One region of the Bacillus sp. BC05(2025) genome, then DNA from elsewhere that is predicted to be linked to it. Evidence: riboswitches for the same ligand, from Rfam matches in the RefSeq annotation. Region 1 holds a riboswitch; each other region holds the start of a gene.

Region 1 (4,372 bases):
ACGATGTCGTCTTAAGTGTAAAAAGTAGGATGTTCTCGGTATAATAACAAGTGGAGATAAAAGAAACTATAATGAGTAGTAGTTGTAGATAAAAGGAGAAGAAGAGATGAAGAAGGTTTTGGGTATTGCTGTAATGGGAAGTATGCTCCTTCTAGCAGGGTGTAATGGAAATAAAGATACGAAAGAACCGAAAGAAAAGGTAGAGCAATCTACAGAACAAACCGAAGAGATGAAAGAATACCGTGCAGTACATGAAAAATATGATATGAAAATGAATAAGGAAATTAATAACGCGTTACAGCTATTTGAAGTGGCAAAGGAAAAAGGCGGTAAGGAAATAACGAAGGCTACATATAAAGAAGATGTGCAAAAGGTAACAACGAGCATGTTAGAAGATATTGATCATATACGAAAAGAAATTCGTGTTCCGAAGTCGAAAGAGCAAGAACATGAGGTATATGTTGGTTTCTTGAATGAATCGGAACAAGCGATGAAAAAATTACAGAAGTTAGCTAAAGAAGAAGATTCATCGTTGATTCGTGATATAGAAATTAACTTTGCAACAGCATCGACATACTATAAACGTTTTCAAGCAGAAACGAAAAAATAACCTTGCCTGTGCAAGGTTATTTTTTCTTCTTGCCATCTCCGTCCTCATCCTCGGATACTAATATCTTCTGTTCTTCGTGAAATTCGGAAATAGTTTGCCCAGTAATATTATCGAAAGGGGTATAAAAAGAGGTGATACTTTTCTTTTTGATGAAGAGTTTGTAGAAGCCGATGATGACAAGTATAATTATTGTTAAGGGTAATCCTATAGTAGCTAGAAGTAAGGGGGCCATCTTATAACTCCTTTCATATCTTTTTTTATTATAAGCGAAATACGACATAGATAAATGAAAGTATTAAAAACTGATTTTTCTAAATATATCCAATTTGATTGACTTTTCATTTTTTCAGAATTATAATTCGAAATATACAATTTGAACCAAATAATAATATAGCAATTTACTTATCCAGAGAGGTAGAGGGACTGGCCCTATGACACCTCAGCAGCGGGTTCTGTAGTAGGAACACCGTGCTAATTCCAGCAAGCAAGTCTTGAAAGATAAGTGATGGGCCTTTGTTTATTAAGCCTTGATCTTATTTTTTAAGATCAAGGCTTTTTGTATTCTAAAAAGAGAAAAGGGAGTAATGGAAAAATTACGTTCATAAAACTAAGTAAATATATGTGTTTAGGGGGTTATTGCAGTGTATGTAATTAAAAAATTATCAGTTATGGTGTTCACGCTATGGGTTATTACGACAGTGACATTTCTAATTATGCATATTATTCCGGGGGACCCATTTTCATCAGATGCAAAGATCTTTCCGGCAGAAGTTGTGCAGAATATGAGAGCGAAATATCACCTTGATGAACCGTTATGGAATCAATATGTTGCTTATTTAGACGGTGTAGTTCATTTTGATTTTGGTGAATCCGTTCAATCGACGGGGCAAGGCGTATCAGAAATTATAACGACAGGATTTGGTCCATCAGCGATTATTGGTTTACAAGCACTTATTATTTCATTAGTAGTCGGAATTGCCGCAGGTACATTTGCAGCTCTATATCATGGGAAAGTAATTGACTATAGTGTGAGTTTACTTGCGATTCTCGGTATTTCTATTCCAAGTTTTATTTTAGCACCACTATTTATACAAGTATTTGCTATTCAATTTGAACTTTTACCAGTAGCGTCTTGGGGCACATTCGAACATACGGTATTGCCATCCTTCGCATTAGCGTTAGGACCAATTGCAGTAATTACAAGATTTGTTCGCTCTAATATGATCGAAGTACTGCAGAGTGATTATATTAAGCTAGCGAGAGCGAAAGGGATACCAATTAAGAAGATTATTATAAGGCATGCCCTTCGAAATGCGATTGTTCCAGTGCTTACATTTATAGGGCCGTTAATGGCTGGGCTTTTAACAGGGACGTTCATTATTGAAAAGATTTTTGCAATTCCTGGTCTCGGAAAATATTTTGTAGATAGCATTTTTAACCGGGATTATCCGGTCATTATGGGAACGACAATTTTCTATAGTGCATTATTAATTTTTTGTATTTTCGTTACAGATATTATTCATCGTATTGTTGATCCGCGTATTCGTTCTATTACATAAGGAGGGGGGATATTTAAATGGGAGCTTATGAAATTAATAAACAGTTATTAACGAATGAAGAGAAAAAAGAATTAACAATAAATAAAGAGCAGCAAACGATTAGCCGAAAGAAGGAAGTATTTCGCAAGTTTATATCAAACCCTATAGCAATTCTAGGGGCAGTGACGTTATTACTCATTATTATTTTCTCGTTAATTGGCGAAAGTTTAACATCATTTACTGCGAGTGAACAAGTAAAAGAAGCAACTAATTTACCTCCTAATAGCGAGCATTGGTTTGGAACCGATGATTTAGGAAGAGACATATGGGCGCGTACTTGGGCTGGTGGGAAAATTTCATTAGTAGTTGGATTAGTAGCGGCCGTTCTTGATATAGGGCTTGGTGTACTGATCGGAGGTTTTAGTGGATATGTGAGAGGGCGTAATCGCCTTGGAACGTTAATGGATGAGTGGATCGTACGAGGGATTGAAGTATTATACGGTATTCCATATTTATTAATTGTTATTTTACTACTGATCATTATGAAGCCGGGGCTTTTTACAATCATAATCGCTCTCGCATTAACTGGTTGGATTGGTATGGCACGCCTTGTTAGGGCGCAAGTCTTATCTTTAAAACAAAGAGAATTTGTTATTGCAGCGGAGCGATTAGGTACATCGCATATGAAGATTATATACGGACATATCATTCCGAATTTAACAGGGATTATTATCGTAAATTTATCATTTACAATTCCAGCAGCTATTTTCTCAGAATCATTTTTGAGCTTTATCGGACTTGGTGTTCAATCACCAGCAGCAAGCTGGGGGACAATGACAAATGATGCGCTTGGGACATTATTAAGCGGGGAATGGTGGCAACTATTCTTTCCATCGCTGATGATTGCACTCATCATGTTCGCATTTAATGCAATTGGTGATGGTTTGCAAGATGCAATTGATCCGAAGATTGTAAAACGGAATCGAAAGGAGAAAAAACATGGGACAGCTTTTATCTTTAGAAAACGTAACGTTAGCCGTTGAAAAAGAGAATAGTAAGCAAGCAATTGTGAAACATGTTTCCTTTTCTATTAACGAAGGTGAAATTGTTGCACTTGTAGGAGAAAGTGGTTCAGGGAAAAGTGTTACAGCACAATCTATTATCGGACTAAATCAAGAATCTATTCATATCGACGATGGAAGTATCTTGTTCCAATCTCAAGGATTAACGAATTTACAAGAATCAGAGTGGAACCAAATTCGTGGAAAAGATATTTCGTTTATTTTCCAAGACCCTCTGTCCTCTTTAAATCCGACGATGAAGGTGGGAAGACAAATTACAGAAGTAATTTTGCACCACGAAAAGAAATCGAAAAAAGAGGCAAAAGAAATTGCAATTAACTTATTAAATGATTTAGGAATACATGAAGCAGAGAAACGCTTTGAACAGTACCCACATCAATTAAGTGGAGGAATGAGGCAGCGTATTTGTTTAGCGATTGCATTTGCTTGTCATCCAAAGCTAGTTATTGCAGATGAGCCTACAACTGCATTAGATGTAACGATTCAAAAGCAAATTATGGGATTGCTCAAAGCGAGAAAAGAAAAACAAAACACGAGTATTTTATTAATTACACATGATTTGGCACTTGTACGTGAAGTAGCAGATCGAGTAGTTGTGATGTACGGGGGACGTGTTGTTGAAAAAGGAACGATAGAGGAAGTGATAGGTTCCCCTAAACATCCATACACAAAAAGCTTATTACAAGCAATTCCCAATATGGATGATTCCGAAAAAGTATTACGTGCAATAGAAGGAACGACACCTTCCATTGAGACGTTAAATAGCTTTGGTTGTCCTTTTGTAAATCGTTGTCCAGTAGCGATAAAAGAATGTATTCATCGTTTCCCAGAGAGAACAACATATTCCAAGGAGCATAGTTCAAATTGCTGGCAACATGTTCTGGAGCATAATAAGGCGAAATCAAAAGAGAAGGTGAATGCCTCATGACGACAGATTTAATTACTGTAAAGCAAGTAACGAAAACGTATGGAAGTAAAAAGAAAGAAATTGCAGCGCTAAAAGAAATATCACTTTCTATCTCGAAAGGAACAACGCTTGGCATTATTGGAGAAAGTGGTTCAGGAAAAACAACACTTGGTAAGCTCATAGCTGGGATTGAGAGCCCAACATTTGGTGAAATTGATTATAACGGTCAAGTCGT
Region 2 (4,372 bases), on a different contig from region 1:
AATGAATAGAAGATTGGGGTTATGAGTTTTAGAGGAAATAAGGGAGGAATTCAAATGTATTTACACGGCACAAGCCGAATCAATGGGCAAGGACACTTAGAAATTGGAGGGTGCGATACGACGCAGCTAGCAAAACAATATGGAACACCACTTTATGTATACGATGAAGAGTCAATTCGAGGAAAGTGCCGCGCGTTTCATCGTGCTTTTAAAGAAAGTGGTTTCTCTTATCAAGTAGCATATGCAAGCAAGGCGTTCTTGTGCATGGAGATGTGCCGAGTAGCTCGTGAAGAGAATATGTCATTAGATGTTGTTTCTGGAGGGGAATTATATACTGCACTACAAGCAGGATTTCCGGCATCGCGCATTCATTTTCACGGCAATAACAAAACAGATGAAGAAATTGTGATGGCTCTTCAGGCGAATATTGGTTGTTTTGTCGTAGATAACTTCTTAGAATTAGAAATTTTGCATGATTTAGCAGTGCAACATGGGAAATTTGTGAACATATTAATTCGTGTAACGCCTGGGGTAGAGGCGCACACACATGAATATATTACAACAGGTCAAGATGATTCGAAATTTGGATTTGGCGTGTCAAATGGTCAAGCGATGCAAGCAATTGAGCTTGCTTTACAAAAATCAAATTATAACGTGTTAGGAATTCATTCACATATCGGATCACAAATATTTGAAACAGCCGGCTTTGTGCGAGCGATTGAAGTTCTTCATCAATTTTTAGAAAAAGTGAGAGAGCGAACAAATTATGTAGTAAAAGTGCTAAATGTGGGCGGAGGATTCGGAATACGCTACACAGAGTCAGATACGCCATTAACTCTTGAGACGTATGTGCGAGCTGTAACAAGTGCAGTGAGAGAGCAATTTACAGTATGTAATTATCCCTTGCCAGAAATATGGGTTGAACCAGGCCGTAGTATTGTAGGTGATGCTGGAACGACCCTTTATACAGTTGGATCTGTGAAAGACATTCCTGGTATTCGGAAATATGTATCAGTCGATGGTGGGATGACTGATAATTTAAGGCCTGCTCTATATAACGCTCGTTATGAAGCGATGTTAGCAAATCGAGGGAACGATGAGAATGAGGAAGTTGTTTCGATTGCAGGAAAATGCTGTGAGAGTGGAGATATGTTAATTTGGGATATTAATCTACCGAAAGTTGCCTCTGCGGATTTACTAGCAATTTCTTGTACAGGGGCATACGGGTACTCGATGGCGAATAATTATAATCGGATTCGTAGACCAGCTGTCGTCTTCGCAAAAGGTGGTACGTCACAAATTGTTGTAGAGCGCGAAACATATGAAAATATTATTGGGAACGATCGCATACGTATTAAAGAACTTGTTTAAATGAGGAAAAAGGAGTTGTTCGGAGGGACAATTCCTTTTTTATAAAATAAAATAATTAAAATATATCGGAAAACTAGGATTGAAAAAAATCAGAATTGTGATAAAATACAAATACAAAGCTTATCAAGAGAAGCGGAGGGAACTGGCCCGACGAAGCTCGGCAACCTGCTTATAGAAAGCAAGGTGCTAAATCCAGCAAAATGGAATCCATTTTGAAAGATAAGGTAAAATATATTACCGAACAGTCTTTTCGAAATGGGAAAGATTTTTTTTATGAATAAAAAGGGGGGCTGTTCGCGTGAGTGTACGGGAACATTTTGAGGAAGTATCTGAGAAAATTGAAGCGATGCTTGCTGATATGAAATATGGTTCAATTACAATTGTTGTGCAAGATGGAAAAGTCATTCAATTAGAGAAAAGTGAAAAGGTACGTTTAAAGTAAAAAGCGCTGACTAGAAAAACTAGAGGCGGTTTTAACCTATTTTGATTAGGTTAAAACCGTCTTTTTGCTTTTACAGGGGGAAAAAACATGTTGACGTATGAAACGTGGGAAGAAAATAATGTTTCATTTTCAGAAGAAGATGAAACGAAAGGCGCGCTATCTGTTTTAAGTTGGGCTTATAAAGAATATGAAGGTGAAATTGTATACGCATGTAGCTTCGGAGTGGAAGGGATGGTATTGCTGCATCTTATAAACCAAGTAAATCCATCTGCTAAAGTTGTATTTTTAGATACAAATGTTCATTTTCAAGAAACATATGAATTAATTCAAAAAGTGCGGAGGCAATTTCCTTCATTAAATATTATAGAAAAACAACCGGAACTTACGCTTGATGAACAAGCGAAGTTGCATGGTGAGAAATTATGGGAAAGTAATCCGAATCTTTGTTGTAAGATTAGAAAAATTTTACCGTTAGAAAAATCATTAGCAGCGGAAAAAGCGTGGATATCGGGCTTAAGGAGGGAACAATCAGAAACGCGTAAGCATACAAAGTTTATAAATCAAGATCATCGCTTTCAATCTATTAAAGTTTGTCCGCTCATTCATTGGACATGGAAAGAGGTATGGCGATATGTATACAAACATAGTTTGCCGTATAACCCGCTGCATGATGTTGGATATCCAAGTATTGGGTGTGAGAAGTGTACGTTACCTGTAGGTGAGGGTGGCGATTCGAGAGATGGTAGATGGGCCGGGAAAGTGAAAACTGAATGTGGTCTACATTACCAATAAGATGAATTTGAAAATAAAGCTAAGAGAGGGTATAGAAAATGAGTACAAGAAATGAATTAGTAAATCTTATAGACGAGACATATGATGTATCACAAATTGAAAAAGAAATTGGGCTAGACAACATTGCGTTAAGTGATTTAGAGCTATTAGCAACAGGAGGATATAGCCCGCTTACTGGTTTTTTAGGGAAGAAAGATTATGATTCGGTCGTAGAAACGCTTCGTTTAGCTAATGGGAGGGTTTGGAGTATACCAATTACATTACCAGTAACAGAAGAAGTAGCAGAGAGGCTAATAGCTGGAGAGAAAGTAAAACTTGTTAACGGGGGAAACGTATATGGTGTTATTCAAATAGAAGATATTTTTGTGCCTGATAAGGAAAAAGAAGCGTTACTAGTGTATAAAACGACGGATGAGGCTCATCCAGGAGTGAAAAAATTATATGAACGACCGAACGTTTACGTCGGAGGAGCTATTATTCTTACGAAACGTTTTGAAAGTAATCCATTTCCTTCTTATCATTTAGATCCAATTGAAACGAGAGAAGAATTTAAAAAACGTGGTTGGAAAACAGTAGTCGGATTCCAAACGAGAAATCCTGTACATCGTGCCCATGAATATATTCAAAAATCTGCTCTTGAAATTGTAGATGGCCTCTTTTTAAATCCGCTCGTTGGGGAAACGAAGTCGGACGATATTCCTGCTGATGTAAGAATGGAAAGCTATGAAGTGTTACTTCAAAACTATTATCCGAAAGATCGTGTCTTTTTAGGTGTATTTCCTGCAGCGATGCGTTACGCAGGACCGAGGGAAGCGATATTTCATGCACTAGTCAGAAAGAATTTTGGATGTACCCACTTTATTGTAGGGCGAGATCATGCAGGGGTAGGAGATTATTACGGTACTTATGAAGCGCAAGAAATTTTTACAAACTTTACAGTAGAAGAATTAGGGATTACACCGCTATTTTTTGAACATAGTTTTTATTGCACGAAATGTGAAGCGATGGCTTCGACGAAAACATGCCCGCACGGAAAAGAAGATCATGTCATTTTATCGGGTACGAAAGTAAGAGAATTATTAAGAAACGGTGAGGTTCCGCCAAGTACATTTAGTCGTAAAGAAGTAGTGGAAGTGCTAATTAAAGGCTTGAAAAAAGCAGTAGTAACAGAATAGGGAGAGAACGAGATGGATACGAATATTACTTGGCATACAGCTTCGGTTTCAAAAGATGAGAGAAGAGTGAAGAATGGACATCACAGTTTTGTAATTTGGTTTACTGGTTTATCTGCTTCGGGTAAATCTACAGTAGCAAATGCGGTTGCTCGTAAACTGTTTGAAAAGAATATTGGAAATTATGTGCTGGATGGGGATAACATTCGTCACGGTTTAAATAAAGACTTAGGATTTTCTGAAAGTAATCGCATGGAAAATATAAGACGTATTGGCGAAGTGGCAAAGTTATTTGTAGATCAAGGAACAGTTGTCCTTACAGCATTTATTTCACCATTTCGATTAGACCGCAAACAAGTAAGAGATTTATTAGCGACAGATGAATTTATTGAAATTTTTGTGAAGTGTCCGATTGAAGAGTGTGAGAAACGTGATCCGAAAGGACTTTATAAGAAGGCAAGAAAAGGTGATATTAAGGATTTCACAGGTATTGATTCGCCTTATGAAGAGCCAGCACAAGCGGAATTAATTGTAGAAACGCACAAATATTCTATTGAAGAATGTGCGGAACAAATCGTGAAGTATTTACAAGAGC
Region 3 (4,372 bases), on a different contig from region 1:
CATGGAATTACCGTTAACGCTCTTTGTCCTGGTTATGTCGATACCCCTCTCGTACGTAATCAACTACAAGATTTAGCTACAACGCGAAATGTACCTCTTGAAAATGTTTTAGAGGACATCATTTATCCACTTGTACCACAAAAGCGCTTATTACAAGTACAAGAAATCGCGGATTATGCTATATTTTTAGCGAGCGAAAAAGCGAAAGGTATAACTGGTCAAGCTGTCGTTATTGATGGTGGTTATACCGCTCAATAAAAAATAAAGTTTGCTCTTTGTGAGCAAACTTTATTTTTTCTCCCAGGGATCTTCCTACTTTAGTAATTGTTTAGGGAGTTTCTCGATGGCAACAATTACCCCATCTAATTTACTTTCAATACGGTGGAGTAAATATAATGTTACAACAATCGGAAACCCTACATTACCTACCATCCTGATCCACTCTTCCATCTTTCTCTCCTCCTTTCATTATATAAATAAGAGAAAAGAAAACATTTGGGCATAAAAAAACAAGCTATTATGTATTAGCTTGTCTTTCAAATAATAATGCAATTTCTCGTTTATAATCCCCGCGTATAATACCTCGCTCAGTAATAATGCCTGTAATTAATTCGTTTGGCGTTACATCAAATGCTGGATTATAAACAGTAGTTCCAACTGGCGTTACTTGTTTCCCAAAAATTTTCGTAACTTCTGTTTCGTCTCTTTCTTCAATAACAATTTCAGTGCCTGTTTGTTTCGTAATATCAAATGTCGATAGCGGAGCTGCAACATAGAACGGAATATCGAAATATTTTGCTAATATAGCTAAATTCATTGTTCCGATTTTATTTGCCGTATCTCCATTTGCGACAATTCGGTCCGCGCCTACAATAATCGCGTTGATTTCCTTCGTTTGAATAGCATGAGCTGCCGTATTATCTGTAATAAGTGTTACATCAATATTTGCCTGTTTCAATTCCCAAGTCGTTAAACGCCCGCCTTGTAAAACCGGTCTCGTTTCACACGCATACGCATGTAACCGTACACCTTTTTCTTTCCCAATATAAAACGGCGCTAATGCAGTACCATATCTAGCAGTTGCGATACTGCCAGCGTTACAAATCGTTAAAATGTTATCACCGTCTTTAAAGCATGATAATGCATGTTCTCCAATACTCCGGCATACCGCTTCATCTTCTTGCTGAATACGAAGCGCTTCTTCTTCTAATATTTTTTGCGCTTCTTTTATTGTAGTAATTTCTTGAATAGATTCTCTCATACGATTGATTGCCCAAAATAAATTGACCGCTGTCGGGCGTGACGTCCCTAAATAATTACAATCTCTATTAAACTTCTTTTGAAATTCTTCAATATGTAAAGTAGTATATTTTTTTGATGCAAGCGCCAAGCCAAATGCAGCTACAATTCCAATTGCAGGTGCTCCTCTTACTTCTAGCATGACAATACTTTTCCATACCTCTTCAATCGTCGTTAATGTTTTGTATTCTGTGCTATGCGGCAACTTTGTTTGATTTAATACTGCAATGGCATCACCTTTCCAACTGACAGACCTCGGAATAGTAACAACTGTACTCATGCTTTTACCCCTCCAGAAACTGTCTGTTGAAATAATGTTCGGAACAGTTGAATATCGGCGTTCTTAGATTCATATTTTATTAGTTCTTTACCTAAGGATAACGCTTGTTTCTTGGCCTGAATTCTCTTTTCTTTATTTGCTATTTCATCTAAATCAGCTACATGTGCTAAGCCAATTGTTCTTCGGATAAGCTCACATCCAGCAAATCCGACCACATCCGTAAAAATATTTTGCAAAATAATCGGCAACCATTGTTTCTCTTTCGTATATGCTTCTACACCTTCTCCAATCCATAACTTCGTAAAAGTGTCTACGAAATAGCTCCATGTTTTCTCAATATGGAAAAATAGCACACTTCTCTGTTCTTCCTCTCTAGATAGAGCATTTAATAATAGATTTGCAATGAATTGACCAAGATCAAATCCAAATGGGCCATATGTTGCAAACTCCGGATCAATCACTTTCGTTTCAGAAGGTGATGAAAAAATACTACCAGTATGTAAATCACCATGAATAAGTGTTTCTTTTCTCGTTAAAAACTTATATTTATATTGTGCTACTTTTAATTTTAAAGTTTTATCACTCCACAATTCATCAACCGCTAGTTGTAATTCCGGCTCATAATCATTCGTATCGTAATGACCAAACGGATCTGTAAACACTAAATCTTCTGTAATTTTGCAAAGGTCCGGGTTTACAAATGCACCTTCTAATACCCTTTTCTCTTCTGACTCTAATCCGAAATCTGAGGTATAAAATAAAGCATGTGCTAAAAAACGACCAATATGCTGAGATAGTAGTGGGTACTCTTCTCCGTCTATTAATCCTCTTCTTGTAATTGTTAGTCTTGATAAGTCTTCTATGACTGTTACGGCTAACTCTTCATCATGACTGTACACGACCGGCACGTATTCCGGCACATACTTCGCAAAAATTTGCAGTGCCTTACTTTCAATCGTCGCTCTTTTTATAGACAATGGCCAGCTCTCACCAACTACTTTTGCATATGGCAGTGCTTGTTTTATTATAATAGACTTCTCTCCATCCTCTAATTTGAACACGTAATTTAAATTTCCATCTCCAATTTCATGACAAACTACATTTGCTTTCTTTTCAAAATAACCATTTTCTTTCGCATATTGTATAGCTGTCGTTTCAGTTAATGAATAATATCCCATCGTCTTCTCCCCCTTTTTTCATTCAGAGGTTTTTCTGACGTAGAAAAACCTCTTTCCACTAAGAAAGAGGTTTGAAGTTTATCTTCTCCCCTCTTATCTGCCAGAAAGTTTTACTTTCTGCTGGAATTAGCACCGTGCCTTTTGGCGTAAATAAACGCCCCATTTCACAATGGTATTACGGTCGGTTGCTGGGCTTCATCGGGCCAAATCCCTCCACCTGCTCTTGATAAGAGTTGTATAATTTTTTGAATTTTTAACTTTATGTTGAAGACTATACCAAGAATAAAAATCACTTGTCAACATTTTATTTATATAATTCTGGACGACGATCTGCAAAAACTGGAATTCCTTTACGTACTTCTTTAATTTTCTCAAAATGAAGCTCCCCAAATAAAATGGATTCTTCTTCATCCGCTTCTACAACAACCTCGCCCCAAGGATCGATAATTAAAGAGTGACCGGCAAACTCATTATTCGGATCCTTTCCTGCCCTATTACATGCGACAACATAACATTGATTTTCAACTGCTCTTGCTTGCAATAGTAAACGCCAATGTGCTAAACGAACTAATGGCCATTCTGCTACAACAAATAAAACTTTTGCACCTTTAGCAGTATGAACGCGCATCCATTCCGGAAAACGAATGTCATAACAAATTGTCCCAGCGCACTCTACATCATCTAACTTAAATTCACCCGTACTATTTCCAGCTATTAAATATTTATGTTCATCCATAAGCTGAAATAAATGCACTTTACTATATTCATTGACTAGTTCTCCTTTATTACTTACCACATACATTGTATTTGTAACACCTTGCCCTGTTTGCTTCGCTATAGAACCACCGACAATATGTACACCATATTGTTTCGACCATTCTTTCAGCTTTTCTTTCGTTTCTAATCCATCCTTATCTGCAATTTCAGAGAGTCTCGTTAAATCATATCCTGTTGTCCATAGTTCTGGTAAAACAATAACATCTGGTCTTTCTTTCATCGCTTCACTTATTTTATTTTTAGCATTCTCAATATTTTTTTCTACATCTCCAAAGACAATATCCATTTGAATACATGCGACTTTCATTTTGTCAGCCCCATTCTTATTTTTTTCTTTACAAAATACTGGAAAGATTATATCATTTGTCACTAGAATTGTAACAACTTTCAAAAGAGGTGGAAAGTATGAAATCATTTCAACCTTCTGAGATAGTAACATCATTGCCAACACAATTTTTCGCTTCACTTGTTGCAAAAGTTAACAAAGTTGTAGCAGCTGGTCACGATGTTATTAATCTAGGTCAAGGTAATCCGGATCAACCAACACCGCAGCATATCGTAAAAGCTTTACAAGATGCTGCAGAAAAGACCATTCATCATAAATATCCGCCATTTCGCGGACACGAAAGCTTAAAAGAAGCCGTGGCAACATTCTATCAACGTGAATATGATGTAGTAGTAAATCCAAAAACAGAAGTTGCTATTTTGTTTGGCGGAAAGGCTGGATTAGTAGAATTACCAGTTTGCTTTACAAACCCTGGTGATACAATTCTCGTTCCCGATCCAGGATATCCAGATTATTTATCAGGTGTTGCTTTAGCGAAAGCAACATTTGAAA

What was found. A riboswitch is a leader RNA that binds a small molecule or an ion and turns the genes downstream of it on or off. The one in region 1 is predicted to bind S-adenosylmethionine.
Region 2: it holds a riboswitch for S-adenosylmethionine, as region 1 does, so the genes downstream of both, ACZ76X_RS07355 (YezD family protein) here and ACZ76X_RS27410 (ABC transporter permease) in region 1, are expected to answer to the same signal.
Region 3: it holds a riboswitch for S-adenosylmethionine, as region 1 does, so the genes downstream of both, mtnK (S-methyl-5-thioribose kinase) here and ACZ76X_RS27410 (ABC transporter permease) in region 1, are expected to answer to the same signal.

The regions. Positions count from the first base shown of each region.
Region 1 is NZ_JBWYRA010000016.1:58,731-63,102, reverse strand. Features, by position in the region: gene ACZ76X_RS27420 (hypothetical protein) at 107-610, shown strand; gene ACZ76X_RS27415 (DUF3951 domain-containing protein) at 627-842, opposite strand; SAM riboswitch class I at 1,010-1,115, shown strand; gene ACZ76X_RS27410 (ABC transporter permease) at 1,252-2,169, shown strand; gene ACZ76X_RS27405 (ABC transporter permease) at 2,187-3,191, shown strand; gene ACZ76X_RS27400 (ABC transporter ATP-binding protein) at 3,148-4,158, shown strand; gene ACZ76X_RS27395 (ABC transporter ATP-binding protein) at 4,155-4,372, shown strand, end outside.
Region 2 is NZ_JBWYRA010000002.1:293,626-297,997, reverse strand. Features, by position in the region: gene lysA (diaminopimelate decarboxylase) at 55-1,371, shown strand; SAM riboswitch class I at 1,489-1,597, shown strand; gene ACZ76X_RS07355 (YezD family protein) at 1,670-1,813, shown strand; gene ACZ76X_RS07350 (phosphoadenylyl-sulfate reductase) at 1,901-2,605, shown strand; gene sat (sulfate adenylyltransferase) at 2,644-3,780, shown strand; gene cysC (adenylyl-sulfate kinase) at 3,793-4,372, shown strand, end outside.
Region 3 is NZ_JBWYRA010000003.1:346,688-351,059, reverse strand. Features, by position in the region: gene ACZ76X_RS12600 (3-hydroxybutyrate dehydrogenase) at 1-258, shown strand, start outside; gene ACZ76X_RS12595 (YvrJ family protein) at 313-450, opposite strand; gene mtnA (S-methyl-5-thioribose-1-phosphate isomerase) at 518-1,579, opposite strand; gene mtnK (S-methyl-5-thioribose kinase) at 1,576-2,757, opposite strand; SAM riboswitch class I at 2,848-2,990, opposite strand; gene ACZ76X_RS12580 (carbon-nitrogen family hydrolase) at 3,062-3,925, opposite strand; gene ACZ76X_RS12575 (aminotransferase class I/II-fold pyridoxal phosphate-dependent enzyme) at 3,940-4,372, shown strand, end outside.